Regions from separate parts of the Neorhizobium sp. T6_25 genome, predicted to be linked through region 2. Evidence: riboswitches for the same ligand, from Rfam matches in the RefSeq annotation. Region 2 holds a riboswitch; each other region holds the start of a gene.
What was found. A riboswitch is a leader RNA that binds a small molecule or an ion and turns the genes downstream of it on or off. The one in region 2 is predicted to bind thiamine pyrophosphate.
Positions count from the first base shown of each region.

Region 1: it holds a riboswitch for thiamine pyrophosphate, as region 2 does, so the genes downstream of both, thiM (hydroxyethylthiazole kinase) here and thiB (thiamine ABC transporter substrate binding subunit) in region 2, are expected to answer to the same signal.
Region 3: it holds a riboswitch for thiamine pyrophosphate, as region 2 does, so the genes downstream of both, thiC (phosphomethylpyrimidine synthase ThiC) here and thiB (thiamine ABC transporter substrate binding subunit) in region 2, are expected to answer to the same signal.
Region 4: it holds a riboswitch for thiamine pyrophosphate, as region 2 does, so the genes downstream of both, C5L10_RS13515 (ABC transporter permease) here and thiB (thiamine ABC transporter substrate binding subunit) in region 2, are expected to answer to the same signal.

Region 1 is NZ_PVBL01000039.1:28,915-36,067, reverse strand. Features, by position in the region: gene C5L10_RS31460 (hypothetical protein) at 17-244, opposite strand; gene C5L10_RS31455 (hypothetical protein) at 255-437, opposite strand; gene C5L10_RS31450 (alpha-glucosidase) at 584-2,278, shown strand; gene C5L10_RS35145 (hypothetical protein) at 2,565-2,687, opposite strand; gene C5L10_RS31435 (heavy metal translocating P-type ATPase) at 2,914-5,196, opposite strand; TPP riboswitch at 5,310-5,405, shown strand; gene thiM (hydroxyethylthiazole kinase) at 5,443-6,264, shown strand; gene thiE (thiamine phosphate synthase) at 6,261-6,899, shown strand; gene thiD (bifunctional hydroxymethylpyrimidine kinase/phosphomethylpyrimidine kinase) at 6,896-7,153, shown strand, end outside.
Region 2 is NZ_PVBL01000012.1:49,298-56,450, forward strand. Features, by position in the region: gene C5L10_RS17430 (ABC-F family ATP-binding cassette domain-containing protein) at 1-1,757, shown strand, start outside; gene C5L10_RS17435 (response regulator) at 1,917-2,366, shown strand; TPP riboswitch at 2,444-2,551, shown strand; gene thiB (thiamine ABC transporter substrate binding subunit) at 2,591-3,601, shown strand; gene thiP (thiamine/thiamine pyrophosphate ABC transporter permease ThiP) at 3,606-5,225, shown strand; gene C5L10_RS17450 (ATP-binding cassette domain-containing protein) at 5,218-5,925, shown strand; gene C5L10_RS17455 (MATE family efflux transporter) at 5,926-7,153, opposite strand, start outside.
Region 3 is NZ_PVBL01000010.1:190,193-197,345, forward strand. Features, by position in the region: gene C5L10_RS16325 (glycoside hydrolase family 2 protein) at 1-1,844, opposite strand, end outside; gene C5L10_RS16330 (DUF1839 family protein) at 1,841-2,824, opposite strand; gene C5L10_RS16335 (amino acid--[acyl-carrier-protein] ligase) at 2,829-3,740, opposite strand; gene C5L10_RS16340 (acyl-CoA dehydrogenase family protein) at 3,790-4,971, opposite strand; gene C5L10_RS16345 (acyl carrier protein) at 4,973-5,224, opposite strand; TPP riboswitch at 5,404-5,535, shown strand; gene thiC (phosphomethylpyrimidine synthase ThiC) at 5,635-7,153, shown strand, end outside.
Region 4 is NZ_PVBL01000008.1:184,996-192,148, reverse strand. Features, by position in the region: gene C5L10_RS13535 (CocE/NonD family hydrolase) at 1-806, shown strand, start outside; gene C5L10_RS13530 (ABC transporter ATP-binding protein) at 796-1,821, shown strand; gene C5L10_RS13525 (PotD/PotF family extracellular solute-binding protein) at 1,844-2,893, shown strand; gene C5L10_RS13520 (ABC transporter permease subunit) at 2,890-4,578, shown strand; TPP riboswitch at 4,642-4,745, shown strand; gene C5L10_RS13515 (ABC transporter permease) at 4,881-5,663, shown strand; gene C5L10_RS13510 (ABC transporter substrate-binding protein) at 5,660-6,604, shown strand; gene C5L10_RS13505 (hypothetical protein) at 6,702-7,153, shown strand, end outside.

The sequences.
Region 1 (7,153 bases), on a different contig from region 2:
GATCTGACGCGACGGATCAGTGCGCCGTGTTCACCTGCCCGCCCTTCTTCTTCGCATCGTGGGTGTGGTGGCTGTCGCGTTCGCCGCCGCCGCCCGAGACCCGGCTCTTGGAGCGCAGGTCGTCGTCGGCCGGTGGCTTCTTCACGTCGAGCGGCACACCCTTTTTCGCATCCGGGGCGTTTTCATGGGACGCGCCCGGCCCGCCCTGGCGGATGCTCGCGGGTGTCTTGTGCGATGTCGACATCATGAACTCCCTATCGGTCCTGCTGATAACCCTGGTGGGTGGTGTTGACCTTGGTATTGCCTTGCTGGCCCTGCTTGCCGGGATCATTCGCCGCCTGGAGCTTGCCGGGTTTGATATCGGACGCATGGGTCTGCTCGCCGGAGCCCTTGTGGCTCAGGTTTTCCGGGGGCGTCGGGGGAAGTTTGCTGCTCATGAAGGGTCTCCTTTTCTTGCGGTTTCCCACTGGTCTAACCCGCAGTGAGTCACGATGTTCCATCAGACGTGTTGTTGCCGCCGGGGTGAGGAACCCCCCGCCGCACTCTCGCGTTCGAACGGGTTAAAGAGGCAGGGAGGACTTCGATGAACGACTTTCAGGATCAGCTTGCCGCAGCGATCAAGCAGGCTGAATTGCCGATAGAAGGTAAATGGTGGCACACCGCCACCGTCTATCAGGTCTATCCGCGCAGTTTTTGCGATCTCAACGGTGACGGCGTCGGCGATATCCCCGGCATCACCTCCAAGCTCGACTATCTGAAATCCCTGGGTATCGACGTGATCTGGCTGTCGCCGATCTACAAGTCGCCGATGGACGACAACGGCTATGACATTTCCGATTTCCAGGACATCGCCCCGGAATTCGGCACGCTTGCCGATTTCGACAGGCTGGTATCGGAGGCCCGCAACCGGGGCATAGGCATCGTCCTCGATCTCGTCGTCAACCACACGTCGGACGAACATCCGTGGTTTCTCGAGAGCCGCAAGGGGCCGGGCAACCCGTTCCGCGATTTCTACGTCTGGCGCAAGCCGGCCGCAGACGGCGGGCCGCCGAACAGTCTCAAATCCTCCTTCGGCGGGCCGGCCTGGACGCTTGATCCCCTGAGCGGCGAATATTACCTGCATCTGTTCTCGACCCGCCAACCGGATCTCAACTGGGAAAACCCGGCCGTCCGGGCCGAGATCTACAAGATGATGAACTGGTGGCTGGAGCGCGGCATTGCCGGTTTCCGCATGGATGTCATCGATTATATCGGCAAGCAGGTAGACCAGGAAATCGTCCACGACGGTCCGCACCTGCACGACTACCTGCAGGAAATGAACCGCGAAACATTCGGCAATCGCGATATCCTGACCGTCGGCGAGACCTGGAGCGCGACACCCGGTTCGGCTCTCCTTTATTCCGGCCGCAACCGCCACGAACTGTCGATGGTCTTCCAGTTCGAGCACGTGACCCAGCAATGGGATGAGATATTCGGCAAATGGCGCTCGAAGCCGTTCGACCTGGTGAAGCTGAAATCGGTGCTTGGCAAGTGGCAATACGCGCTGTCGGACGACGGCTGGAATTCGCTGTTCTGGGGCAACCATGACCTGCCGCGCGCCGTCTCCAAATATGGGGATGCGACCGGTCATCCGGCAGAATCGGCCAAGATGCTGGCGACCGTGCTGCACCTGATGAAGGGCACGCCCTTCATCTACCAGGGCGAGGAGATCGGCATGACCAATGTGCCGTTCACGACGATCGAGCAGTATCGCGACATCGAGACGCTCAACATGCACCGGCTGCATATCGAAGCCGGCCTGTCGCCGGAGGAATTCATCAAGGGCGCCAATGAAAACGCCCGCGACAACGCCCGCACTCCGATGCAATGGAGCGCCGCGCCCTATGGCGGCTTTTCGACCGGCGTGCCGTGGATCGAGGTCAATCCCAATTATCCGACGATCAATGCCGAGCGCGAAATGACCGACGAAAGGTCGATCTGGAACCATTATCGCAAGCTGATCGCGCTCAGGAAACGCCACCCGGTGATCGTCTACGGGATTTATCAGAGCTGGCTCGACAGCCATCCGGACGTCTTCGTCTACTCGCGAACCCTCGACGGGGAGCGTTTGGTGGTGGTCGCCAATTTCAGGGCCCGTGAGGTGCCCGTCGAGCTGCCGGGCGAATTGAGGATACCAGGCGAGTGCCTGATCTCGAACTATGAACCGGTCGACCGGCTGGGTGAAAGCCTGATGCTGAAGCCCTACGAGGCTTTCGCGGTTTTGGCGCAGACGCTTTGAAAAACCGCGTCAATCATCCGTGGACCAGTCAGAGGGAAAATCCATGCCCCGCGGTAGAATACGCAGGATATTAACGCTATGGCGGCACTGCGCTCAAACCCTATGACGCGCAGGCCCGGATGGATATGGTTCCGGACCGTTCCGCGCTGGGGAAATGCCGCGAGGATCATGCAGGCCGCTTCAATTCGATCGATATAGTTTCCAGCGCGCTCGTGCCCGCCCTCTTGGGGCAATTCTCAGATAAATCCGCCGGAGGTCAGTGACGGCTGCCGGTCGAAACTCGACCTTATGAACCACGCTTGTCAGCTTTCGCTTGGCTGGCATGGAATTCGCGAAGTTCCGCGAATACTTTGGCTGCGGGAATACTGGGGCGCGGATCGTCCATGGCTTCCTGAACCTTCAGGCGCATGATTTCGTCCAGGGCTTCCCTTTTCCCGCTCGAGTGCCCGCAGGGCAGCGCGCACTGCCTCGCTGGCGGAGTCATAGTCCCCCGATTCCACCATGGCATCAAGAACTTGCTGCTGTTTACCGAGTGTCAGGGTGATGGATTTGTTGGTGCGCATGTCAGCCTATCCTTTTACGCTGCCCAATCTTGCAACACGACAGTGTCTTGCGCAACCTCCTGTCGGCGGGCGCTAGTTCCTCACCCGCAGCAGCCGCAACGCGTTGATCGTCACCAGCACCGTCGCGCCGGTATCCGCGAGGATCGCCGGCCACAATCCGGTGATGCCGATGATGGTGGTGACCAGGAAGACGGCCTTCAGGCCGATGGCGATGGTAATGTTCTGGTAGATGTTGCGCATCGTCCGTTTCGACAGTTCGATCATGGCGGCGATGTCGCCGACCCGACCGTGCAACGCTGCGGCATCGGCGGTTTCGAGCGCCACGTCCGTGCCGCCGCCCATCGCGATGCCGACATCAGCGGCAGCGAGCGCCGGCGCGTCGTTGATGCCGTCGCCGACCTTGCCGACCACGAAACCCTCGCTTTTCAGTTCGCCGACGATGCGGCTCTTGTCTTCCGGCATCAGTTCGGCACGCACCTCGATGCCGAGGTCCTTGCCGATCGCGGCTGCGGTGCGGGCATTGTCGCCGGTCAGCATCACGGTCCTGATGCCGGCATCGGTCAGCGCCTTCAGGCCGGCCCTGGCGTCGGGACGCGGTTCGTCGCGCATGGCGATGGCACCGGCCAGAACCCCGCCGACGATCAGCACCGAGACGGTCTTGCCTTCGTCGTTGAGGCCGGTGATCCGCCGGCCGTGCGCCATCGGCAGCGAAACCCGCTCGGCTGCGGCCTTCGGCGAACCCAAAAACACCTCCTGGTCTTCGACTATTGCCGTGATGCCCTTGCCGCCGAGCGCCCTGGCATCAGTTGCGGTCGGAATCTCGACCTCGTCATCGGCAGCCTTGGCAAGGATTGCGACGGCGAGCGGATGGCTGGAGCCGGTTTCGAGCGCTGCCGCAAAGCGCAGCACGTCCTCCGCATTGCGGCCGAACGCGATGACATCGGTCACCTGGGGCCTACCCGCCGTCAACGTACCGGTCTTGTCGAGCGCGACGGCGGTGATCTTGCCGAGGGTTTCCAGCACCGCGCCGCCCTTCATCAGCAGGCCGCGGCGGGCACCTGACGACAGCGATGCGGCAATCGCCGCCGGCGTCGAGATGACCAGCGCGCAGGGGCAACCGATCAGCAGGATCGCCAGGCCCTTGTAGACCCACTCGCTCCAGGACGCACCGGCAACGAGCGGCGGCAGGATGGCGACCAGTGCCGCAACGGCGACGACGCCCGGCGTGTAATACCGCGAAAACCGGTCGATGAAGCGTTCGGTGGGGGCCTTGCTTTCCTGCGCCTCCTCGACCAGCCGCACCACGCGGGCAATCGTATTGTCCTCGGCGGCGGCCGTCACGCGAACCCGCAAGGCGGCATCGCCGTTGATCGTGCCGGCAAACACCGTGTCGTCGATGCCCTTGGAGACCGGCGTGCTTTCGCCCGTCACCGGCGCTTCGTCGATCGCGCTTTCGCCGGCGATGATGACGCCGTCCGCGGAAATACGATCACCGGGACGCACGAGGATGGTCGCGCCGACGGCAAGGCTCTCGGCCGGCACTTCGCGGGTCTGGCCGTTTTCTTCGAGCAGCGCGTTCTTCGGCACCAGCGCGGTCAGGCTCTGGATGCTTTGGCGCGCCTTGACGGCCGCGACCCCTTCCAGTAGCTCGCCGATCAGGAAGAGGAAAACCACGGCGGCGGCCTCTTCCGATGCGTCGATGACAACAGCGCCGACGGCGGCGATCGTCATCAGCATCTCGATCGAAAACGGCGTGCCGGCGAGTGCTGCCGTGACGGCGCGGCGGGCAATCGGCACGAGGCCAATCAGCATCGCTGCGGTGAAGATGATTGTGTCATAGGTCGGCACCAGATGGCCGATCCCGTAAGCCGCCGCCAACGCAATGCCGACCACGATGGTCAGGCGGCCCTTCGCCGATTTCCACCACGGTCCGTCCATCGGCCCGTGATCGTGGCTGTGCAGGCCTTCGATTTCCGCCGTGCCGTGGTCGTGGTGGGAATGATCGTGCCCACCGTCATGGGCGTGATGGTGGTCATGCCTCTTGCCGATCTCCCCCCTTGGGGGGGAGATGCCCGGCAGGGCAGAGGGGGGGAACCCCTCGACACCGCGCCGCCGCGCATCCTCACCAGCCTTCTGACCCAGCGTCCTGAGCGAATACCCAAGCCCTACGACCTTCTTCTCGATCGCGCCCAGATCGCCGGTGCCGTCATGCTTCACAGTCATCGTGCCTGAAGCCACCGAAACGGACACGTCCTCGACGCCCGGCATGCGGCGCACCGCGGTGTCGATCTTCGTCGCGCAGCTGGCGCAATCCATGCCGCCAACCTTGTATCGTGCCTGCGTGGTGGTGCTCATCGTCTCATTCCCATTGGATCGAGCCCTGTCTCTACAACCTCTAGCGACTAGAGCTGCAAGACCCAAAATCAGAAAAATTTGCTGGCGAAGCGCATTATCTTTGCTGTAAGCCATGGTGAAGACAGGGGCGTCCGGCAAAGCCGGGCTGAGAAGCACCCTTAGAACCTGAACCAGATCATGCTGGCGGAGGGAGTCGTCAGGGCGTTGACACTGCGCCCCACGCCTGCCCCGCCGAACGAGGCAGATATGCAGACGATAATACCCCTTGGGACCCGTGCAGAGACCCCCGGCCAGCTGCTGACCGCGATGCGCGCCAAAAACCCGCTCGTCCAGAACATCACCAATTTCGTGGCGATGAATATCGCCGCCAACGTGGTGCTGGCGGCCGGCGCCTCGCCCGCCATGGTGCACACCAAGGAAGAAGCCGGGGAGTTCGCCCGCATCGCTGCGGGCCTGACGGTGAATATCGGCACCCTGTCGCCGGATTTCCTGGCCGGCATGAAGGCGGCGGCCGCCTCCGCCACGGAAGCTGGCAAGCCATGGGTGCTCGATCCCGTCGCCCATTACGCCACCGCCTATCGCCGCGCGGCACTTGCCGAGTTGATGGAACTGAGGCCCACGGTCATCCGCGGCAACGCCTCGGAAATCATTGCATTGGCCGGCAGCCAGTCGAGCGGCCATGGCGTCGACAGCGGCGACAGCGTTGCAGCGGCCGAAAGCTCGGCCATTGCCATCGCCCGGCAGCAGGCCTGCGTGGTGGCTGTTACCGGCGAGGTGGATTTCGTCACCGACGGCCGGCGTTCGGTCCGCATCCTCGGCGGCTCTGAGCTGATGCCGCGGGTGACTGCGCTCGGCTGCTCGCTCACCTGTCTGGTCGGCGCCTTTGCGGCAAGCACGGACGATCCCTTCGAGGCGACGGTCGCCGCACTCGCGATGTTCGCGGTCGCGGGCGAAGAAGCGGCCCTCACCGCCTCCGGTCCCGGCTTCTTTTCGCCGATCTTCCTCGACCGTCTCGCGGCGCTGACCGGCGAGACGCTCGATGCAAAGGCAAGGGTCGTCGCAGCATGACCAAAACCTTCGACCTTTCCGTCTATCTCGTCCTCGACCCCGATCTCTGCCGCGAGATCGGGATGGTCGAGACGACAAGGCTGGCGGTCGCCGGCGGCGTCACCATCGTCCAGCTGCGCGACAAGCAGGCGAATACGGCAAAGATGATCGAGACCGGCCGGGCGCTGAAGGCGGTGCTGGCAGGCACCGGCGTGCCCCTGATCATCAACGACGACGTGGAGGCAGCGATCGCGATCGGCGCGGAAGGTCTGCATGTCGGTCAGAGCGACATGGCGGCAGCGGGGGCGCGGCAGCGTGCCGGCCATGGCATGATCCTCGGCCTCTCGGTCGAAAACGAAGACCTGGCACGGCGGGTGGATCCTTCCATCGTCGATTATGTCGGCATCGGCCCGGTGTTTTCGACCAACACCAAGCCTGACCACAAGCAACCGATCGGTTTCCACGGGCTTGCGCGCATCGTCGCCATGGCGCCGGTTCCGGCAGTGGCGATCGGTGGCGTCAAGGCGGAACATGCCGGCCCGGCACTCGCCGCCGGCGCAAAGGGCATCGCGGTGGTGTCGGCCATCTGCGGCCAGCCCGATCCTGAAGCCGCCGCCCGCAGAATTGCCGCGGAAATCGAAAGAGCACGTATATGAGTATCAAAAACGTCCTGTCGGTCGCGGGTTCGGACCCTTCCGGCGGCGCCGGCATTCAGGCGGACCTGAAAACCTTCGCGGCGCGCGGCGTCTATGGCATGGCGGCGCTGACCGCGCTGACCGCCCAGAATACCCAAGGGGTCACCGGGGTGCATGCGGTGCCCGCCGCCTTCGTCGCAAACCAGATCCGCACCATTTTTCTCGACGTACGCGTCGACGCGGTGAAGATCGGCATGATCGCCAATGTTGAGATC
Region 2 (7,153 bases):
GCGCCGGCATGCAGGTGGAGCCGGGCGACCGCATCTGCCTCGTCGGCCGCAACGGTTCCGGCAAATCGACGCTGATGAAGATCGCCGCCGGCATGGTCGAGCCCCAGTCGGGCGAGGTGTTCCGCCATCCGTCCTCGACCATCCGCTATCTCGAACAGGCGCCGGATTTCGCCGATTATTCGACGGTACAGGCCTATGCCGAAGCAGGCCTCGGCCCGGGCGACGATCCCTATCGCGTCACCTATCTGCTCGAACATCTGGGCCTCACCGGCCAGGAACACCCGAACACGCTCTCCGGCGGAGAATCCCGACGCGCAGCACTTGCCCGCGTCATGGCGCCCGAACCGGACATCCTGATGCTCGACGAGCCGACCAACCATCTCGACCTGCCGACCATCGAATGGCTGGAAGAGGAGCTGCGCAAGACGAGAAGCGCGCTCGTGGTGATCTCGCACGACAGGCGCTTCCTCGAAAAGGTCTCGAATGCCACCGTCTGGCTCGATCGCGGCACGTCGCGACGCCTCAACCGCGGTTTCGGCGAGTTCGAAGCGTGGCGCGACGAGGTGCTGGAGGCGGAAGAGCTGGAACAGCACAAGCTCGGCAAGGCGATCGAGCGCGAGGAGCACTGGCTGCGCTACGGCGTGACGGCGCGCCGCAAGCGCAACATGCGCCGCCTCGGCGAGCTGCAGACGATGCGCGGCAATTACCGCGGCCACAAGGGACCGCAGGGCACGGTGCAGGCGAGCGTCAGCGAAGGCCGTGAATCCGGCAAGCTGGTCATCGAGGCCGAAAACATCACCAAGAGCTACGACGAGCGGATCATCGTCGCGCCGTTCTCGATCCGCGTGCATCGCGGCGACTGCATCGGTCTCGTCGGCCCGAACGGTGCCGGCAAGACCACGCTTCTGAAGATGCTGACCGGCCAGCTGGCGCCCGACACCGGCACCGTCAAGCTCGGCACCAACCTGGAAATCGCCACGCTCGACCAGAAGCGCGAGGACCTGGACCCCGAGGACACGCTGTCCCACTATCTGACGGATGGACGCGGCGAAACGCTGCTGGTCAACGGCGAACAGCGGCATGTCGCAGGCTACATGAAGGATTTCCTGTTCCAGCCGGAGCAGATCAGGACACCGATCAAGAACCTGTCCGGCGGCGAGCGCGCCCGGCTGATGCTCGCCCGCATCATGGCCCGGCCGTCCAACCTCCTGATATTGGACGAACCGACCAACGACCTCGACATCGAGACGCTGGACCTGCTGCAGGAAATCGTCGCCGGCTATACCGGCACCGTCATCCTCGTCAGCCACGACCGCGATTTTCTCGACCGCACCGTGACCTCGACCATCGCCCCCGCCAACCCGGATGCACCGGACGGCCGCTGGATCGAATATGCCGGCGGCTACACGGATATGCTGGCACAGCGCAAGGGCGCGCTGGAGGAACGGCGCCGCACGGAAAAAGCCGACAGGGCAAAAACCGACGCTGCGGCACCGGTTTCCGGCACCCCCAAGGGCAAAGGCAAGCTTTCCTTCAAGCAGAAATTCGCGCTCGAGAACCTGCCGAAGGAAATGGCCAAAGCCGAAGCCGAGATCGCCGCCCGCGAGAAGAAAATGGCCGACCCCAACCTCTTCACCAAGGATCCCGCCGCCTTCAACAATCTGGCCGCGGAGATGGAAAAGCTGCGCCAAAGCATCAGCAAAATGGAAGAAGAATGGCTGGAACTCGAAATGCTGCGTGAGGAAATCGAAGGCTAATTTGCGATTTGTTAAGCTTAACAAATAGTTAGCTGAAAAAATATTTGTCGCGGAGCGGAACATATGAGGTCCAGGGGCGTTCTGGGTGTGAGTAGTGGTCGAAATGTCCCGGGGACGCATCGGCCTGCCAGGAACCGATCAACCGAATGGGGACATCCAATGCTGACAAATGTTACGCGTCGTCGGCTGGCCACTGAGGCGATGAATCAGAGAGTTATGATTGTCGAAGACGAGTTTCTGATCGCGCTCGATGTTGCCGAGACGATCGAAGCCATGGGCCTGAAAGTCGCCGGTTTTGCCAATGCCCGCAAACACGCCTTGGCGCTCGCCGCCTATGCCGATATCGCGCTGGTCGACGTCAATCTTTCGGACGGCCGGACCGGTCCGGAGATCGGCCGGGAGCTTGCGGAGCAATACGGCATCACCGTGGTCTTCATGACGGGTAATCCGGACGATGTGGAAGCCGGCGTCAAGGGCTCGCTCGGCGTTCTCACCAAACCGGTCATGCCCGATGTGGTCGAGAAGACGATCGACTACGCCGTTGCCAACCGACTCGGCGGCATGGCGATCGTTCCGCGTGAACTGAAAGTGTTTCCGCAGAACCACTGAGCAATGAACCACCGAGCCAACGTTGCTCCTGCCGAATGCGCCTCTTGCCAGCCATTCGCCTCACCGCTAAATCTGATCTCGCTCTAACGGGGTGCCGCGTGTTTTCACGCGGCTGAGAGGCCTTTGGCCAACCCGCGGAACCTGATCCGGTTAACACCGGCGGAGGGATTAGACGGCTCTTCATCAGCGCCTATTCCCCTTGTTAACAAAAAGAGGAGACGCCGATGCGCAGCACCATTCTTTCGATATTCGCGGCCGCTGCCGCCCTTTCCCTTTCCGGGCCGGCCGAAGCGCAGGAAAAGACGCTGACCGTCTACACCTATGAGAGTTTCATTTCGGACTGGGGACCGGGTCCCAAGGTGAAAGAGGCGTTCGAAAAGACCTGCGCCTGCAAACTCAATTTCGTCGGCGTGGCGGATGGCGTGGCGCTTCTCACGCGGCTGAAGCTGGAAGGCAAAGGCACCGACGCCGATGTGGCGCTCGGCCTCGATACCAACCTGATCTCCGAGGCGAAGGCGACCGGCCTGTTCGAGCCGCACGGGCTCGACGCTTCGGCGGCCAAGGTCCCCGGCAATTACAGCGACGACACTTTCATCCCTTACGACTACGGCCATTTCGCCGTTGTCTATGACACCCAGGCGATGAAGAACCCGCCGAAAAGCCTGAAGGAACTGGTGGAAGGCGACCCGGCGCAGAAGATCGCCATCGAGGATCCGCGCACCTCGACACCGGGCCTCGGCCTGCTGCTCTGGGTGAAATCGGTCTATGGCGACCAGGCACCGGAGGCCTGGGCCAAGCTCAGGAAACGTGTGCTGACCGTCACGCCCGGCTGGTCGGAGGCCTATGGCCTGTTCACCAAGGGCGAAGTGCCGATGGTATTTTCCTACACGACCTCGCCCGCCTATCACATGGTCGAGGAGAAGACGGAGCGCTACCAGGCTGCCTCCTTCTCCGAAGGCCATTACATCCAGATCGAAGTTGCCGGCATGCTGAAGGGGGCGAAGGAAAAGGACCTGGCGAAACAGTTCCTGAAATTCATGGTCTCGCCGGCCTTCCAGGACGTCATCCCGACCACCAACTGGATGATGCCGGCCGCCAAGACCTCCCAGCCACTCCCCAACGCATTCAACAACCTGGTGCAGCCGGCCAATACCTTCCTGATGGGATCGGACCAGGTGGCCAAGAACCGGCAGGCCTGGATCGACGAATGGCTGACCGCCATGAGCATGAACTGATCCCATGCAGACGCGGGCGGAGCGGAGACGCGGGATAGGCTGGGGGCTGCTGAGCCTTGGCGGAATCGCCTTCTTCGTCGGCATCGCAGTCGCCGCGCTTCTCTCCTGGGACGCCGGCAACACCCAAAGCCGGCTGTTCACCGCCTATACCTGGCTAATTCTGCGGTTCACCCTGCTGCAGGCGGTTCTTTCGACGCTGCTGTCGGTCGCCTTCGCGCTTCCCGTCGCACTCGCGCTTGCACGCCGCCCCCGCTTTCCGGGCCGTGTGTGGGTCATTCGGCTGATGGCCTTGCCGATGGGCCTGCCGGTGCTGATCGGCGCGCTCGGCCTGATCGGCATCTGGGGGCGGCAGGGGGTAATGAACAGCCTGCTATTGAAGCTTGGCCTCGAACAGCCGGTCAGCATTTATGGGCTTTCCGGCATATTACTGGCACATGTGTTCTTCAACCTGCCGCTCGCCGCGAGACTGCTGCTTGCGGCGCTGGAGCGCCTGCCGGCGGAATATTGGCTGCTCTCCTCCAGCCTCGGGATGAAGCCCTTCTCCGTTTTCCGTTTCATCGAGTGGCCTGCGGCCCGCCGCGTCATTCCCGGCATTGCCGGCCTGATCTTCATGCTGTGCGCCACGAGTTTCACGCTCGTCCTAGTGCTCGGCGGCGGGCCGGCCGCGACCACGCTCGAGGTGGCGATCTACCAGTCGCTGCGTTTCGATTTCGATCCGCCCCGCGCCATAGCGCTGTCGCTGCTGCAGATCGGCATGACGGCGCTGATCCTGATCGCGATTTCGCTGCTTCCAGCCCCTGACGACGCTGGCGTCACGGCCGGTCGGGCGACCCGCCGGTTCGATGGCCGAACGTTGCCCGCGCGGCTTTGGGATGTACTGGCGATCCTGCTTGCCACGATATTCCTGATCCTGCCGCTCGCCTCGATCGTCGGCGCGGGCGTCCAGGCCAATCTCTGGAACCTCGCCAACAGCCCTGCATTCCTGCGCGCCGCCTGGACCAGTTTTACGATCGCGCTTTCCGCCGGTCTGCTGGCCGTGCTGATCTCCTTGGCTATCATTGCCGGGCGCGGCGCAATTGCAGACATGAAGAGGCACGGCGGAACCGCCAGGGCGTTTTCCGTGTCCTTGGGTGGAATGTCCTCGCTGGTACTGCTCGTTCCGCCGGTCGTGCTGGGGACGGGCTGGTTCCTGATGCTGCGGCCGTTCGGCGATGTCGCTCGCTTCGCCCCGGCGCTGGTGGCGATCATCAACATGTTGATGGCGCTGCCCTTCGTGATGCGCGTCCTCGCGCCGGCCGTCGAAACCCACCGCAAGCGGACAGACAGGCTGTCGGCAAGCCTCGGCCTGTCCGGCTTTTCACGGGCATGGAGGATCGATCTGCCGGTTCTGGCAAGGCCGCTGCTGACGGCGCTGTCCTTCGCCATGGCGCTGTCGCTGGGCGATCTCGGCGCGGTGGCGCTGTTCGGCTCCAGCGATCTCACCACCGTTCCCTGGCTTGTCTATAGCCGGCTATCCAGCTATCGAACCAATGACGCGGACGGGCTGGCGCTCATCCTCGGCATCATCTGCCTGGCGCTGACGATGGTCGGCACCGCCGGCCGGAGGGAACCGAGCCATGGCTGACGGCATCGCGCTGAACAAGGTCGAACTGAAGCTCGGCACGAAGGAATTCCGCTTCGACTGTGCTTTGCCAGCCGGCGCCGTGACGGCGATTACCGGCCCGTCCGGCTCCGGCAAATCGACCTTCCTCAACCTCGTTGCCGGCTTCGAGACGCCGGACCGTGGCCATATCCTGATCGCGGGCGGGGACGTCACGGGAAAACACCCCTCCGAGCGTCCCGTATCGCTGGTCTTTCAAGACAACAATCTCTTCGCCCATCTGGACCTCGCCACCAATATCGGCCTGGGCATCAGCCCATCGCTCAGACTTTCCGGTAGTGACCGGACGGCGATCTCGCAGGCGCTGGAGCGCGTCGGGCTGGGTGGTTTTGAGAAGCGGATGCCGGGGACGCTTTCCGGCGGCGAAAGGCAGCGGGCCGCCTTCGCACGGGCTCTGGTGCGCAAGAAACCGGTTCTGCTGATGGACGAGCCGTTCGCGGCGCTCGACCCCGGGCTCAGGCTTTCGATGGCCAGCCTGCTCGTCGATCTGCATCGCGAGACCGGCAATACGGTGCTGATCGTCACCCACGATCCGGATGAGGTCGGCCGATTGGCCGACCATGCGATCTTCATCGACCACGGCCAGATCCTGCTTCAGGCGCCGGCCGAGGAATTCCTCGCCCGGCGCGATATTCCGGCACTCGCCGGATTTCTTTCCGGCTGATCAGGCAGCCTTTCCGCGGAACCAGACACCGGAGCGGATGGCGAGGAACAGGATCCCACCATAGGCTACCAGCCCGGCCGCCAGCGCAAAGAACAGACCGTTGAGCGATCCGGTAAATTCCAGCGCCAGCCAGCCCCCGAGACCTGCAATGGCGAGTCTCAGAAAACCACAGGCAAGCGGCCAGAGTAGCTGGCCCGCGCCTTGAGAGGCGAAATAGAGCGCCAGACCGCCGCCGAAGAAACCATAAACCGGCCCGACGATATGCAGATAGGCGACTCCCGCATCGATCGCTTCATGCTCCTCGCTGAACAGCGAAATCCACGCGACGGGGAAGATCGCCGCGATCAGGCCGATCACTTCGGTGATGACGAAGGCAATGGCGGCACCGGTGAAGGCGATGCGCATCGCCCGATCCTTCTGGCCGGCGCCCATGTTGGTGCCAACAAGCGCCACCATCGGCGCGCCGATGCCGAAGATCACCGGGATCAGCAGATATTCGAGCCTCGCGCCGGTACCGAAACCGGCGACGGCAGAGACACCGGCCTTGGTCGCCACCAGAGCCGTGGCAATGCCGATGGTCACATTGGTGAGAACGGAATTGATCGCCGCGGCAGCGCCGAGGCGGACGATATCGCGAAACATCGCCCAGCGAAGCGGGCCGACGCCGAAGCGAACGAGATTGCGGCCGGAGAGGATGTACCAGGCAAGCACCGCGGTGCCGCCGAAACTGTAGAGCACCAGTGCCAGACCGCCACCGGCAATGCCGAGCCCCTGGAACGGGCCGAAGCCGAAGATGAGAAGCGGCGATACCGGCACGAGGAGTGCAGCACCGACGCAGGTAACCAGCGCGGGGAACAGCATGTTGCCCGTGCCGCGCACGACGCTCGCCAGGCCGTTCATCAGCCAGACGAAGACCATGCCGCCGAACACCACGTTGGAATAGACGAGCGCAGCCTCGAGTTCCGCGCCTTCGCCGCCAAGCGCCCGATAGATCGGCCGGCCATAGGCCAGCATGACCGCCGAAAACAACAGCCCGATCGCGACATTGACGACGACGGCATGCCAGGCAAGCAGGTCGGCATCGTCACGCCGGCCGCCACCGAGCGCGCGGGCGATTGCCGAGGAAATAGCTCCGCCGAAACCGCCGGCAGACATCATCTGCATCAGCATCACGGCCGGAAAGACCAGGGCCATGCCCGCCAGCGCAGCGGTGCCCATATGCGAAATC
Region 3 (7,153 bases), on a different contig from region 2:
CCCCAGCCGGGACCGGGCATGACATCCTGGAAGGTAAAGGCGAGTGCGCCGTTGCAAGTCGAGCCGGGCCGGCGCCATTCGGCGAAGGCGGCTTCCATCACCTCCCCGGTCACGGCGCGGGAGAGGGCGAGATATCGTTCCGGCTGCTGCGCGCGCAGCGTCTGCGGATCGGCATCGTAAAGCGTGCCGAGGTAATGATCGCGAACGTCCTCGAAATCCCAGTCCACCCCGGCGTCCCGGGGGATTCCGGATTTGCCGCCGGCCAGCGTTTCCGAATCGGAGAGGTTTGAGAACGCCAAGCACTCGGCTGCAAAACGGATATTTGCCCGCCGCGCATCCTCGAGCGGCCGCTTGTAGGCGCCGACGCCGTAATAATGGGCGACACCGGCATTCGGGTAGAAAGGCAAGGCGCCGCCGGAGGGCGAATTTGCCACATATGCCAAGTCCGGCCGGCAATCGGCCGCCAAGGCGGGAAGGATTTCCTCGCAGAGCGGGCCTTTCCAGATGCGTTCCGGCAGGCCCAGCATGGCGCCCTGCTGATAGATTTCGCTGCCGCCGCAAAGGACCGCAAGCGACGGCGAGGCCTGCGTCGCCGCCAGGAACTGCCCGACTTCCGTTTTCACGTGAATCACGAAATCCGGATCGCCGGCAGGATAGTCGAAATTGGCAAGCATCAGATCCTGCCAGACCAGCAGGCCGAGCTCGTCGCACAGCGCGAAGAAATCCGGGCTTTCATAGGTGGCGATGCCGGGAATGCGGATCATGTTCATGCCCGCGTCTTTCGCGAGCCTGAGCCAGGGCTCGTAGGTGGCGCGATCGCCCGGCAGATTGACGATATCGGCGGAGGTCCAGACGGCGCCGCGGCAGAATATCTTCTCGCCGTTGACGATGACGGCGAAATCGTCGCCGTCCGTGCCGCGATCGACCTTCAGGCTGCGGAAGCCGGTCCGGACGAGCTGGAATTCTTCGCCATCGACCTTGAGCGCCACGTCGTAAAGCGCCGACGCGCCATGGGTATGCGGCCACCAGGGTTCTATTCCCGGCAGGCAAAGCTCAGCCGAATATCGGTCGCCGTCATTTGTAAAATGTGTCTCTCTGCCATTGCAGACGAGACGGAGATCGCGGGACGGTCCGTCAAAAGCAAAGCTGACCTTGAGAAGGCCTGCTCCGCTTTTATCAAGCTCGGCGGAGATGGCGAGCTCCCTCTTCTCCCCAGCGGGGAGAAGGTGGCCCGCAGGGCCGGATGAGGGGGGCGAAGTCACGCGGTAATCGGCGATGCGCATCACCGAAACCGGCCGCCAGGGTCCCACCGCATGAACCTCCGGACACCATCCCGGCATGAAGCCGAGTGCGGTCGTGCGGATCAGGCGGAGACCTTGGCTGTTCATCAGCCGCGGACGCCAGCGGGCACGAGGCCCGGCTTTTTCCAGATGCGGCTTCAAAGCTCGAAAGCAGATCGACAGGGTTTCGGTGCCGGTCAGTTCCACCGCGACATCGTGGCTTTCGAACATGCTTGTCGAGGACAGGATCAGCGTCTCGCCGAGAAACACCTCGGCCACAGTCGCAAGCCCGGCAAACCGCAGGATCGCCGGCCCGGGTGCTTCACCGGCAAGCCGGCAGCGATACCAGGCATCCCGGTCGATCAGCGGCTCGGGATGGTGTCGGTCGAAGCGGCCGGCAGCCTCCAGGGCGGCGGCGACCGTGCCCGGCACCATCGCCGGGAGGCATTCCAGGTCCGGAGGAAGATCGGACGGCAGGGAGTAGGCGCCAGGCTCCGTCAACGCCAAAGACCAGCCCTCGGCAAGAAGGCTGGTCCTTGATCCGATCGGGATAAGAAGGCTCACGCGGCCTCGCGGGCGTGGCTCAGCGTCGACGCCAGGTCCCCCATCAGCAGGTCCCAGGCGTCGGCGGCCGGATCGAGCGCTGTTGCCAGCGGTTCGAACTTCTTGCGGGTCAGGGCGCGGGCAAGCTGGAACTGGGTGGATTTTGCCACTTCCGAAATCCTCAGCGCCTGCCGTTCAGGCTGGGCGAACGCCTTGTGGTTCAGCCAGGCGAGATGGCTCGCCAGCAGCTCGAAATTGGCGCCGATCTGCCGCAGCGTGTTGAACGCGTATTTATGAAAGAAGCCGAAATCCCTCTCGGCGATCCGCTCCACCTGCGCCGGGAAGACTTTGCCGAACGCACGGATGGGATTGTCTTGCGGCCGCCGGGGAAAATGATGCCTGAGCAGCTTCCAGGCGGTTTCGCGAATTTCCCTCGCATCCGGATAGGCGGCGGGGAACTTGGCGAATTCGGTATAGGGCAGGAAGGGCAGCGCCGCCGGGCCGGCGTTCAACTGGAACAGGCCATCGAAATCTTCGCCGGAAAGGGTGAAGAAGCCGCCATTGTGGAAATAGTCGAGCTCGCGGCGTTCGAGGTCCAGCCGGTTGATCGCGACCGTCGTCTTGCCGTGTTCCTGGCGATAGGCGACGCCGCGCGTATCGGGCAGATAAAAGCTGTCGAGTTCGAGCAGCGTCAGCCGGCTGCGGCGGATTTGCTCCGTAACATGCCATTCCGGCCGGTCGAAGATCGCCAGTTCGGTTACGCGAATACCGAACAGGGTCTCGAGGTCTTCGAGCGGCACCTTGAAGAAAGTGAACTGGTCGCCCTCGAAATCCTGGGTCAGGGTGAAACCGAGTATGGCTTCCGGCGGCAGTCCCTGCGCCGAAAGCACCTCTATCCACAGATCGACGTAACAATTCGTCTCCGGCCACATGCGCTCGGCCGAATGCAGCGCATGTGTCCTGTAGTTCGCCGGATCGAGCGCCGGAAATACCGCCGTCATTGGATCAGCCCCAGAGCGTGGCGCGGACGGAGCCCGGCCACTCTTTTACGTCTAGACCGTGGGTGTGGAAGAGCGCAAGCGCGATGCGCTCGAGGCCGAAACCAACGCAGGCCGTGTGAGCGACGCTGCCATCCTCCAGGTTGAGGCCCCATTTCAGGCCGAAACTGTCCTGATGATAATTGAAGCTCATGCAGGCGGTGGGCTTGGCGACGGAGGTGATCGGGATCAGGAGTTCGAACTTCAGGTTCTGGTCGCGCTGGTTGTTGACCAGCATCTTGCCGGCGCGGCCGAAGAACGGGTCGTTGGCGATGTCGATCTCCACCTCGAGGCCGAGCGACTTCATCATCTCGACGCCGCGATCCATCCACAGCTGGCGGAAGTCGGTGACGTGGCTCTCCGTGCCCATGCAGACATATTCGCGCATGCGGAAAAGCTGCTGGCGGGCCGGATCCTTGGAGGGCTCATGGCGGAAGCAGTAGCTCTGCAGGTCGAACAGAGCGCCGCCGGCCGGCAGGCTGCCGCGCCGCGCAACGGTCGGATAGAGCGGATAGCAGGCCGCCGGCGTCAGCACGATGTCGGTCGCTTCCTGGCCCTTGGTCCAGTCCTCCTCGCCGACTTCCATGCATTTCAGCAGGCTCATATGGTCGAGTTCGTTGCCGCAGAACGAATGCACCGTGCCGGCGAGCTGCGGGAAGCTCTTCATATAGCCGCTGGTCTCGAAGAAGGCGCGGTTCATGCCCGGCGGGAAGCGCATCGCCTCGGCACCGTCGCCGCCGCCGACCTTGTCGATCAACCGCTCGAAGGCGGCGATAACGTCTTCGAACTGGCCGCTGCGGCCATACAGTCCGTCGACGCCCGTCTCGATCAGCAGGCCTGCATCAAACAGGCGGTCGAGAAATGAAACTTGCATATCCATGGCCTTACCTCATTCTTTTCAATGGTTTACATATGAAATGATCGGGGCGTCAGCCGAGCAGGCTGGTGTCCGGTTTCTGAACGAGCAGCATGGTCGACGTATTGCCGAGGATGCGGTCGTTGGAAATCATCAGCTGGGCGGAATGCGCGTCGCGCAGATGCCGGCCGAGACTGTAGGGCGTGCCGTTCTTGTAGCCCATGATGCCGCAGATGATCATCGCCTGGTTGATGATGGTCAGGATCGTCTCGGAGGAAGCCAGCTTGACGTTGTTCATGGCGATCGAAAACGCCATGGACGATAGCTGGTCGTGATCCACCTTGGCATCCGCGTAAATCCTGAGACCGGAGAGGATGCCGGCCTTGAGGAGCTGCAGCAGGTTCGAGGCTTCGGCGAGCCTCAGCGCGCCGGGCGGCTGGGTGCCGCCCGCCTTGCGGGCGGCGGCACGCACGAAAGCCTGGGCACGCAGTACCGCATCCGCGGCGATCCCGTACCAGACCGCGCTCCAGAGGAGATGCGAGGTGGCGAGCATCGATTGCGCGGCGATCTCGGCGAACGGCTTTGGAAAGATCTGGACGGACGGCGCCTCGCCCCTGAAGAGGAAACCGTCGGAGCAGGTGCCGCGCATGCCGAGCGTATCCCAGTCGACGGTCTTCTGCAGGGTATACTGGCCTTGCTTGAAGACGGTCATGACCTGGTCGGTCGGTGCGGCCTTCTCGTTGGAGCGCGAGGTGACCATGATCACATCGGCGTGGGCGCCGTAGGAAATCACCGTCGCATCCTTGGTCAGGCGGCAGACGTCGCCGTCGACCTCGATCGCGCAGATGGAGTTGCGCATATTGCCGCCGATGCCGCCCTCGGTCGTCGCGGAGGCGACGAGAAGCTGGCGGCCGGCAAGCTCGCGCATGAAGTCCCTATGCCATTCGCTGTCGCCACCGTGCTCCACGAGGCTCGAAACCTTGATCTGGTGCATGGCGAAAACCATGGCGCTTGCGGCGCAGGCCTGTCCCAGGATGGAGCAGACCTCGGCGATCTCGGTGATCGAAGCGCTCTCGCCGCCGAACGCGGCCGGGATCTGGATGCCGATCAGGCGCTCGGCCTTCATGGCATCGACCGCCTCGCGGGGGAAGCGGCCGTCATGGTCGACGCGGTCGGCAAATTCGGCCGCTACGGTTGCCACGCGGTGAGCGCGGGCGCTCAGGCTCATGTCGGCGGCAAAGGCGGGGAGGCTCATCTCAAGCGGCCTCGCGCGCTTTCAGGATATGCGAAACCGTCTGCTCGATCGCGGCTATGCTGGCGAAGGACTTGCGGTTCAAAAGGCTGTCGGGAAACTCGATGTCGAAAGCCTCTTCCAGGCCCAGCATCAATTGTACGGATGCAAATGAGGAGAGGCCGGCCGCATAAAGATCGGCGCCGTCTTCCAGCTCGGTCACCGCGACCGGAAGGCCGCCTATCCGTGTGAGTAATTCGCGAATGGTCTCGTTCATCTCGACATCTCCGGATCGTTCAAATTCTGCGTTCATCGCTGGGGATGTTACTACGCAGGAAAGCCTAAGATTCCAGCAATAAACGTCGTGAAGTTAGGGTTGCGGGATTCCGTAAAATCCGATCGATCGCCATCGGCATGGCCCGGCTTGACATGAACGGCCCGCGGGTTTCTGATGGCGCCATTCACCAGGGGGGTCCCGTCAAGGGGCTGAGATACTGCTGGTCGGACGGCTTTGGCCGGCCGAGGCGCAGTGACCCGTTGAACCTGATCCAGTTCATACTGGCGTAGGGACGGTGCGGGCGCTGCGGTAACAAGGGCGGGAAACCGTCCTTCGGATTCCGGGGTGTTTTTCCATCATTCCAACACTGGAACTGGGTCTCCAAACGTCAAACCTTGGAGCCTTGAGCCATGAATATTGCAACCACCAAGCTCACCCCGGTCGTCACCACCGGCCCGCTTCCCGCCTCCACGAAGGTCCTGAAAGCAGGAACGATCCACCCGGACATCCGCGTGCCGATGCGCCAGATCGCGTTGCATCCGACCTCCGGCGAGCCGCCGGTCACCGTCTACGATTCCTCCGGTCCCTATACCGCTGAAGGCGCCGCGATCAGCATCGATGCCGGCCTGCCGCGCCTGCGCGAAAGCTGGATTGTCGCCCGCGGCGATGTCGAAACCTATGAGGGCCGCATCGTCAGGCCGGAGGACAACGGCTTCGTGTACGGGAGCCATCTGACGCCGGAATTCCCGGTCCGCAACCAGCCCTTCAAGGCGAAAACGGGCCGGGCCGTCACCCAGCTCGCCTATGCGCGGGCCGGCATCATCACGCCGGAGATGGAATTCGTCGCCATCCGCGAGAACCTCGGCCGGCAGGCAGCCAGCGAGCCGCTCATCCGCGACGGCGAAAGTTTCGGCGCCCATGTGCCGGATTTCGTGACGCCCGAGTTCGTTCGGCGCGAAGTCGCGGAAGGCAGGGCAATCATTCCCGCCAATATCAACCATCCCGAATCCGAACCGATGATCATCGGCCGCAACTTCCTGGTGAAGATCAACGCCAATATCGGCAATTCGGCCGTCACCTCGTCGATGGCCGAGGAAGTCGAGAAGATGGTCTGGGCGATCCGCTGGGGCGCCGATACGGTCATGGACCTGTCGACCGGCCGCAACATCCACAATATCCGCGACTGGATCATCCGCAATTCGCCGGTGCCGATCGGCACCGTGCCGCTCTACCAGGCGCTCGAAAAGGTGAACGGCATTGCCGAGGACCTGACCTGGGAAGTCTATCGCGACACGCTGATCGAGCAGGCCGAGCAGGGTGTCGACTACTTCACCATCCATGCCGGCGTGCGGCTCGCCTATATCCCGCTCACCGTCAACCGCGTCACCGGCATCGTTTCCCGCGGCGGTTCGATCATGGCCAAGTGGTGTCTGCACCACCACAAGGAGAGTTTTCTCTACGAACATTTCGAGGAGATCTGCGACATCGCCCGGGCCTACGACGTGTCGTTCTCGCTCGGCGACGGTCTTCGCCCGGGTTCGATCGCCGATGCCAACGATGCGGCCCAGTTCGCGGAACTGGAGACCCTCGGGGAGCTGACGAAGATCGCCTGGGCGAAGGATTGCCAGGTGATGATCGAAGGCCCCGGCCATGTGCCGATGCACAAGATCAAGGCGAACATGGACAAGCAGCTCGCCGTCTGCGGCGAGGCGCCGTTCTATACGCTCGGGCCGCTGACCACCGATATCGCGCCGGGCTACGACCACATCACGTCGGGCATCGGGGCGGCGATGATCGGCTGGTTCGGCACCGCCATGCTCTGCTACGTGACGCCCAAGGAACATCTCGGCCTGCCGGACCGCAACGACGTCAAGGTGGGGGTCATCACCTACAAGATCGCCGCGCATGCGGCCGATCTCGCCAAGGGCC
Region 4 (7,153 bases), on a different contig from region 2:
GGGCGCATGCGCCGTGGAACCGGGCATGCGGTGCCACCGACATGGGGCAGGGGGCGGAATTCTCGGTCGATCGCGCCCAATTGACCTTCTTCGATTTCTATCTCAAGGGGCTTGGCGCGCGGCCGCAGCCGGTGCGGCTGTTCGACATGGGGCGGCGCTGCTGGCTCCATCTCGCCGTCTGCCCGGCGGCCGGCGAAACCGCTTTCTTCCTCTCCTCGTCGGGTCTCGGCGCTGCCATGGTCAGCGACGGTAGCCTTTCGACGGAGAGCGGCTTGGCGTCTCGCGATACATTCGTCCACGACCCCACGCGCCCGACGGCGCTTGTCGGTGGTCATCTCGGGACGCCGGCCGGTTTTGCCGATCGCAGCGGCCACGACAACCGCGCCGACGTTGCCGTCTACACAAGCGCGCCCTTCGAAGCGGCGAGGTCCTATATCGGGAAAGCCTTTGCCGAGATCGAGGTCGAGACGCAGTCCGAAGGTTTCGATCTCTGCGCGACATTGTCGCTCGTCAGCCCGTCTGGAGAGGCGAGGGTGCTCAGTACCGCTTATGCCCGCCTCGTCGGCGGCCGGCGGATTTTGGCACGCGTCAGCCTGCGCCCGGTCTGCGTCACCGTGCTGGAAGGTTTCGCGTTGCGGCTTTCGCTGCAGGGCGCCGGCGTGCCGGTCTTCGAAGTTCATCCCGGCGACGGGCCGTTCGCGTCCGTGCCCGAAATGGCGCGGCGACCGATCACCATTTCCATCTGCCATGGCGGGACGACGCGTTCCCGCCTGATCATGCCCGAGGCTCTCGACCATGTCGCATAAGCACTACCTGACGCTCGACAATATCACGGCCACCTACGGCGATTCCGTCGCCGTCAGCGGCCTCACGATCGAGGTCGCCAAGGGCGAGCTTCTGTCGCTGCTCGGGCCGTCCGGCTGCGGCAAGACGACGACGCTCCGGATGATCGCCGGTTTCGTACAGCCGTCGGAAGGGCGCGTCATCCTCAACGGCGAGGACATCAGCAAGCGGCCCGTCCATACACGCAATATCGGCGTCGTCTTCCAGTCCTACGCGCTGTTCCCGCACCTGACGGCGCTCGACAATGTCGGTTTCGGCCTGCGCATGCGCCATGTCGGCAAGGCGGAATGCCGCGCCCGCGCTGCCGCGGCACTCGATACGGTCGGGCTCGGGGCCTATTACGACCGTTATCCCGGCCAGCTTTCCGGCGGCCAGCAGCAGCGCGTGGCGCTTGCCCGTGCGCTGGTGATCGAGCCGGATGTGCTCCTCCTCGACGAGCCGCTTTCCAATCTCGACGCCCATCTGCGCGCCGACATGCGCACCGAAATCCGCACGCTGCAGCAGCGGCTTGGCATCACCACCGTCTTCGTCACCCATGACCAGCAGGAAGCGCTTGCGATGTCGGACCGCGTCGCGGTGATGAACAAGGGCCTGCTGGCCGAGATCGGCACGCCGGTCGCATTGTGCGACCGGCCGCATTCGCCATTTACCGCCTCCTTCCTCGGCGCCCGCACGGTGATCGAGGGGAAGACTGAGAACGGTCTGTTCTCCGCTCCGGGGCTCACCTGTGAGGGCGCACCTTCCGGCGCTACCCGCCTCGTTCTGCGTGCGTCGCGGCTCAGGCTCTCGGACGGGCCAGGGCCGCTCAATGTCTCTGGCACGCTCGTCAATGCAGCCTTCCTCGGCGACACCTACGAAGCCGATATCCAATCCGCATGCGGCACGATCCGCCTGATCGTGCCTTCGGATATGCCGCCTCCGCCCCTCGGGACGCCGTGCAGCATCCAGACCCAGCCGGGTGGCGCCACATTCATCTGACCGAAAAAAGGGGAACCAAGACATGAACGTCTCGCGTCGTACATTCAACAAGCTCATCGCCGGTGCCGGTCTCGCCGCACCGTTCCACATCATCCGTCCCGCATCCGCGCAGGAGCCCAAGAAGGGCGACGAACTGGTCGTCGGCATCTGGGGCGGCGCGCAGGAAAAGATCGTCAGGGAACATGTCGAGAAGCCGCTCGTCGAGAAATACGGCTGCAAGATCAGCTACGTTCTCGGCGGTACCGGCGACCGCCGTGCCCGCGCCTATGCCGAGCGCGGCCGTCCGAGCTTCGACGTCCTCTACCTGAACATCTTCGAAAGCCGCCAGGCCGTGAAGGACGGCGTGACCCAGGCGCCGACGCCCGCCGTCAAGAACTTCGAGGCGCTCTATCCGAGTGCGCGAAAGGGCGGCTACGGCGTTGCCTTCAACCCCTGCACGATCGTCTACGACAAGACCAAGGCGTCGAAGCCGATCACCTCCTGGAAGGACATGTGGAACCCGGAATGGAAGGGCCGCATCGCCTGGCCGGATGGTCTGGGCGCCGAAGGCATTTCCGCGCTGATGATGGCCGCCCGCGTCTGGGGCGGAGACGAGAAGAACGCCGACATCGCCTTCGAAAAGGTCAAGGAACTGAAGCCGTTCGCAGCGATCCAGGGCAGCCAGGCGCAGCTCTTCGAGATGTTCGACCAGAAGCTCGCCGATCTTTCGGTCGAATTCGGCAGCTTCACCCAGTCTTATGTCGAAACGCGCAATCCCAATATAGCGATCGCCAAGCCAGTCGAGGGGCAGGCGCTTTCGATGAACGTCGCCTGCATCACCGAAGGCACGAAGAACCAGAAGCTCGCCGAGGAATGGATCAACCTGCACCTCTCCGAACCCTGCATGCTCGCCTACGCGCGCCAGATCTACTACTCGCCGACCGTCAGCAACATCACGGTCCCGGACGACATCAAGTCTAAGCTCGTGCTCGGCGATGCCGATGTCGCCAAGCTCGTCGACTTCGATTGGGACGTGATCAATGCCAGCCGGGCCAAATGGCAGGCGAAATACGATCGGGAGATCGCGGGATGAACCGTTGGATCGGACCGGCGCTTGCAGCGCCGGTCAGCCTTTGGCTGCTTCTGTCCTTCGCGGCGCCGATGTTCGTGGTACTCGTGCTCTCCCTGCACGAGTATCCCGATCCTTTCGGCCCGCTGTTCATAACGCCGTCGATCGCGCAGTTTCGGGATATCGTCTCGGACGGCTTCTATTTCGGCGTGGTCTCCGAAACCATCCTGCTCGGCCTCGGAGTGACCGTCATCACCGCGCTTCTCGGTTATCCGCTCGCTCACTGGCTGGCGCGGATGCCGGCAAAATACCGCGCGGCCGCGTTCGCCGTCATCCTCATTCCGCTGCTGACCAATGTCGTGGTGCGCTCGCTCGGCATCATTCTCCTGCTGGCACCCGAAGGGCTGATCAATTCGGTCACCGGCCTCATCGGAATTCCGCCGGCGAGATACATGCTGTTCACCCACGGCGCGGTCGCCGTCGCATTGGCGCAGGTCTTCCTGCCGTTCATGGTGCTGGCGCTCTACGACAACCTGCAGAACACTTCGCCGCGCGTTCATGAGGCGGCGCAGAGCCTTGGCGCTTCCCCCGCGGTCCGGTTCCTCACCGTCGACCTGCCGCTGTCGCTGCCCGGCCTTCGCTCCGGGGCCGTCATCGTTTTCCTGATGGCGACCACGGCCTACGTTTCCGCCTCGCTGCTCGGCGGAAAGAAGGTCTGGACCACCGGCATGCTGGTGCTGCAGGAGGCGATCAAGAACCTCAATGCGCCGCTTGCCGCAGCACTTGCGATCATCATGACCGTCACCGGTCTCGCGTTTGCGGCGCTCTGCGCCTACTCGCTCAATCGCCTGATGCCGTGGCTGAAGGGCAAGCCCAGCAATCCCTGGAGCATTCCGCGTTGGCTGGTGCCGATCATCAACATTTTCGGGCCGATCGTCTCGAAGCTGCTGCTCGCCACCTCGCTGCTGCTCCTGCTGCTGCCGTTGGTGCTCGTGTGCATCCAGAGTTTCAACGACGTGCCGCAGGCGACCGCATCCGGCTTCCGCGGCTTCACGCTGAAATGGTACGAAGCGGTGTTCTTCGCCGGAACCTATGCGGACGCCTTCTGGGTGTCGGTGAAGCTCGCCGTCACCTCGATGCTGGTGGCGCTTTCGCTCTCGCTGCCGGCAGCTTTCGCGCTCGCCCGTTATCCGTTCAAGGGCCGTTCTGCGCTTCTGACGTTCTGGTTGCTACCGATGTCGCTGCCGCATGTGGCGATCGGCGTCGGCATGCTCAGGCTGCTGCAGATCTACCTGATCATCCCGCCCTTCCTCGGCCTCGTGGCGATCCACGTGATCGTCATCCTGCCGTTTGCGATCACGCTTCTGACCACCTCGGTCATGGGGCTCGACCAGGCGCAGGAAGAGGCGGCGGCGAGCCTCGGGGCAAGCCCGGCGCGGCGGTTCTTCCTGATCATCATGCCGGGCCTGGCGCCGGGACTGTTTGCGGCCGGCATCGTCGGCTTCCTCCTGAGCTTCGGCGAGGTGACGGTGACGAGTTTCCTGACCACCGCCCGCCTGACGACGCTTCCGGTCCGCATCTACTCCGAATCGACCTTCAGCCTGGAGCCGACCGCGCATGCGATCTCCGCCGTGCTGATCGTCTTCACGGTCATTGCGCTGGTGCTGGTGGGCAGGGTGGTTCGCCTCGACAGGCTCTACGCACGCTGAATTGGAAACGGTAGCGGGCTGGCCGGCCCGCTTGACAGGCATACTGAAAACCGACAGTTATCGTCCTATTCCGAGGGGAGCATCTTGACGATGCTGAGATGGCGCTGAGCCGGACCCTTGAACCTGATCCGGGTCATGCCGGCGTAGGAACGGAAATAGGCGTCATCCGACGATACTTTCTCTTCTCCGCTTCACCTGGGTCTCCGTGATTGACTGATCTGGAGATCGACCGATGACATCCATTCTTCCCGTTGTCCCGAGAGGGTGTCCGGTCCCGGCGTGCAGGTTCGGCGCGTAGCATCATGCGCGCGTCCCATGCGGTCATCGGCCTCGTCCTGCTTGTCGCCCTCTGGCAAGCGGGCGTCTGGCTGTTTGCTCCGCCTCGCTACATTCTGCCGTCTCCGATTGCCGTCGCTTCCGCCTTCGGGCGGCAGCCGGGTTTCCTGCTGCAGAACAGCCTCGTCACGCTGACGGAAATCGCGCTGGGCCTCGCGATCGGCGCAGGCCTCGGCATCGCCACGGCCTTCGGCGTCGCCGCGTTGCCGCGGCTTGGTCGTCTCGTCTGGCCGATGGTGCTGATCCTGCAGGCCTTTCCCGTCTTCGTGCTGGCGCCGATCCTGGTTCTCTGGCTGGGTTTCGGCCTCGCCTCGAAAGTGGCGATGACGACGATCATCATCTTCTTTCCGGTCGCCTCCGCCTTTGCCGACGGTCTTCGCCGCACCGACCAGGAAATCCTCGACGCCGTCTCGCTGGAGGGCGCGAACCACTGGCAGACGCTGGTGTCGATGCGCGTGCCGCTGGCGATCCCGAGCCTGGTCTCAGGGCTCCGGGTTGCTGCCCCGCTTGCGCCGCTTGGGGCCGTGGTCGGCGAATGGGTGGGCGCGTCCGGCGGGCTCGGCTTCGTGATGGTCCAGGCCAATGCCCGCATGCAGACCGACACGGTGTTCGCGGCGATGACCATACTGGCAATCCTCACTCTTATTCTAAGGCTTCTTATCGACCGGCTGACCGCCGGGCTCGCCCCGTGGGCCAGCGAAGCCGACCCTTCATCTTCATCCGCATCAGGGAGTTCCGTCCGATCATGATCCGTATCCTCACTGCGTCCTTCATCGCGCTGGCCAGCCTTGCCACCCCGATCTCTGCGCAGGCCGCCGACAAGCTCAGCGTGCTGCTCGAATGGTTCGTCAATCCGGACCACGCACCGATGGTCATCGCCAAGCAGCGCGGGCTGTTTGCCGATGCCAATCTCGACGTCGAGCTTATCCCGCCGTCCGATGCCTCCGCGGTGCCGCGGCTGGTTTCGGCCGGCCAGGCGGATATCGGCATCCACTACCAGCCCAATCTCTATCTCGACCATGAGGCGGGCCTGCCGCTCGTGCGGTTCGGCACGCTGGTCGAGACGCCCTTGAACACGGTCACGGTTCTGGCGGACGGGCCGATCAAGAGCCTCAAGGACCTGAAGGGCAAGAAGGTCGGCTTTTCCGTCACCGGCTTCGAGGATGCGATGCTGAAGCGCATGCTGGCCTCCGAAGGGCTTTCGAACGCTGACGTGGAACTGATCAACGTCAATTTTTCGCTGTCACCGTCGCTGATCGGCGGCAAGGTGGATGCGACGCTCGGCGGGTTCCGCAATTTCGAGCTGACCCAGATGAAGATCGAGGGCCATCCGGGTCGCTCGTTTTTCCCGGAAGAGCACGGGGTTCCGGCCTATGACGAGCTGATCTTCGTCACCCGCCGCGATTCTGCCGCCGACAACCGGCTGCCGCGCTTTCTGCACGCCGTCGAGCAGGCTTCGATCTACATCACCAACCATCCGCAGGAGGCTTGGCAGCTGTTTGTCAAGGCCTATCCCAACCTCGACGATGAGTTGAACCGCACCGCGTTCTTCGACACGCTGCCGCGCTTTGCCAAGCGTCCGGCCGCACTCGACCAAGGCCGTTACCAGCGCTTCGCCGCCTTCATGCAGGAAATGGGACTGATCAAGACCGTGCCGCCGATCGGGGACCTCGCGGTCGAAATCAAGTAGGCCAAGCTGCTGATATTGTTTGATTTGAGCGCCGGGGTTCGCGTAACGTGATTTCCATGCCAGATAGGCATCGCACGTTACGTACCCCGGAGTTTGCTTGACCATCGGACTTGCCCATGCGGAACTGATCGCGGTTCTGTCCGCCGTCACCGGCGACGAGCCGCGCGTGATGACGGTTCGCTCCGGCGATGCGCTGCCATCCGGGCCCTTCGAGTTTGGGCACAGGAGCCTGCAGGCCGGGCTTCGCGAATGGGTGGGGGATCAGACGGGCCATCCGCTCGGTTATCTCGAACAGCTCTATACCTTCGCCGACCGCGACCGGACCCATGAGGATGCCGAGGGGCGGACGATCTCGATCAGTTATCTCGGCCTTGTCCGCGAGCAGGCCGCGCCCGGTGCCGGAAAACCCGGTTGGCATGGCTGGTACGAATATTTCCCCTGGGAAGACCATCGCGGGGGGAGGCCAGAGATTCTGGCCGCCATCACCGGCCGCCTGCAGGATTGGGTTGCGGCGGAAACTGCGCGGCGCGAACACCGCCGGCGCCGCGT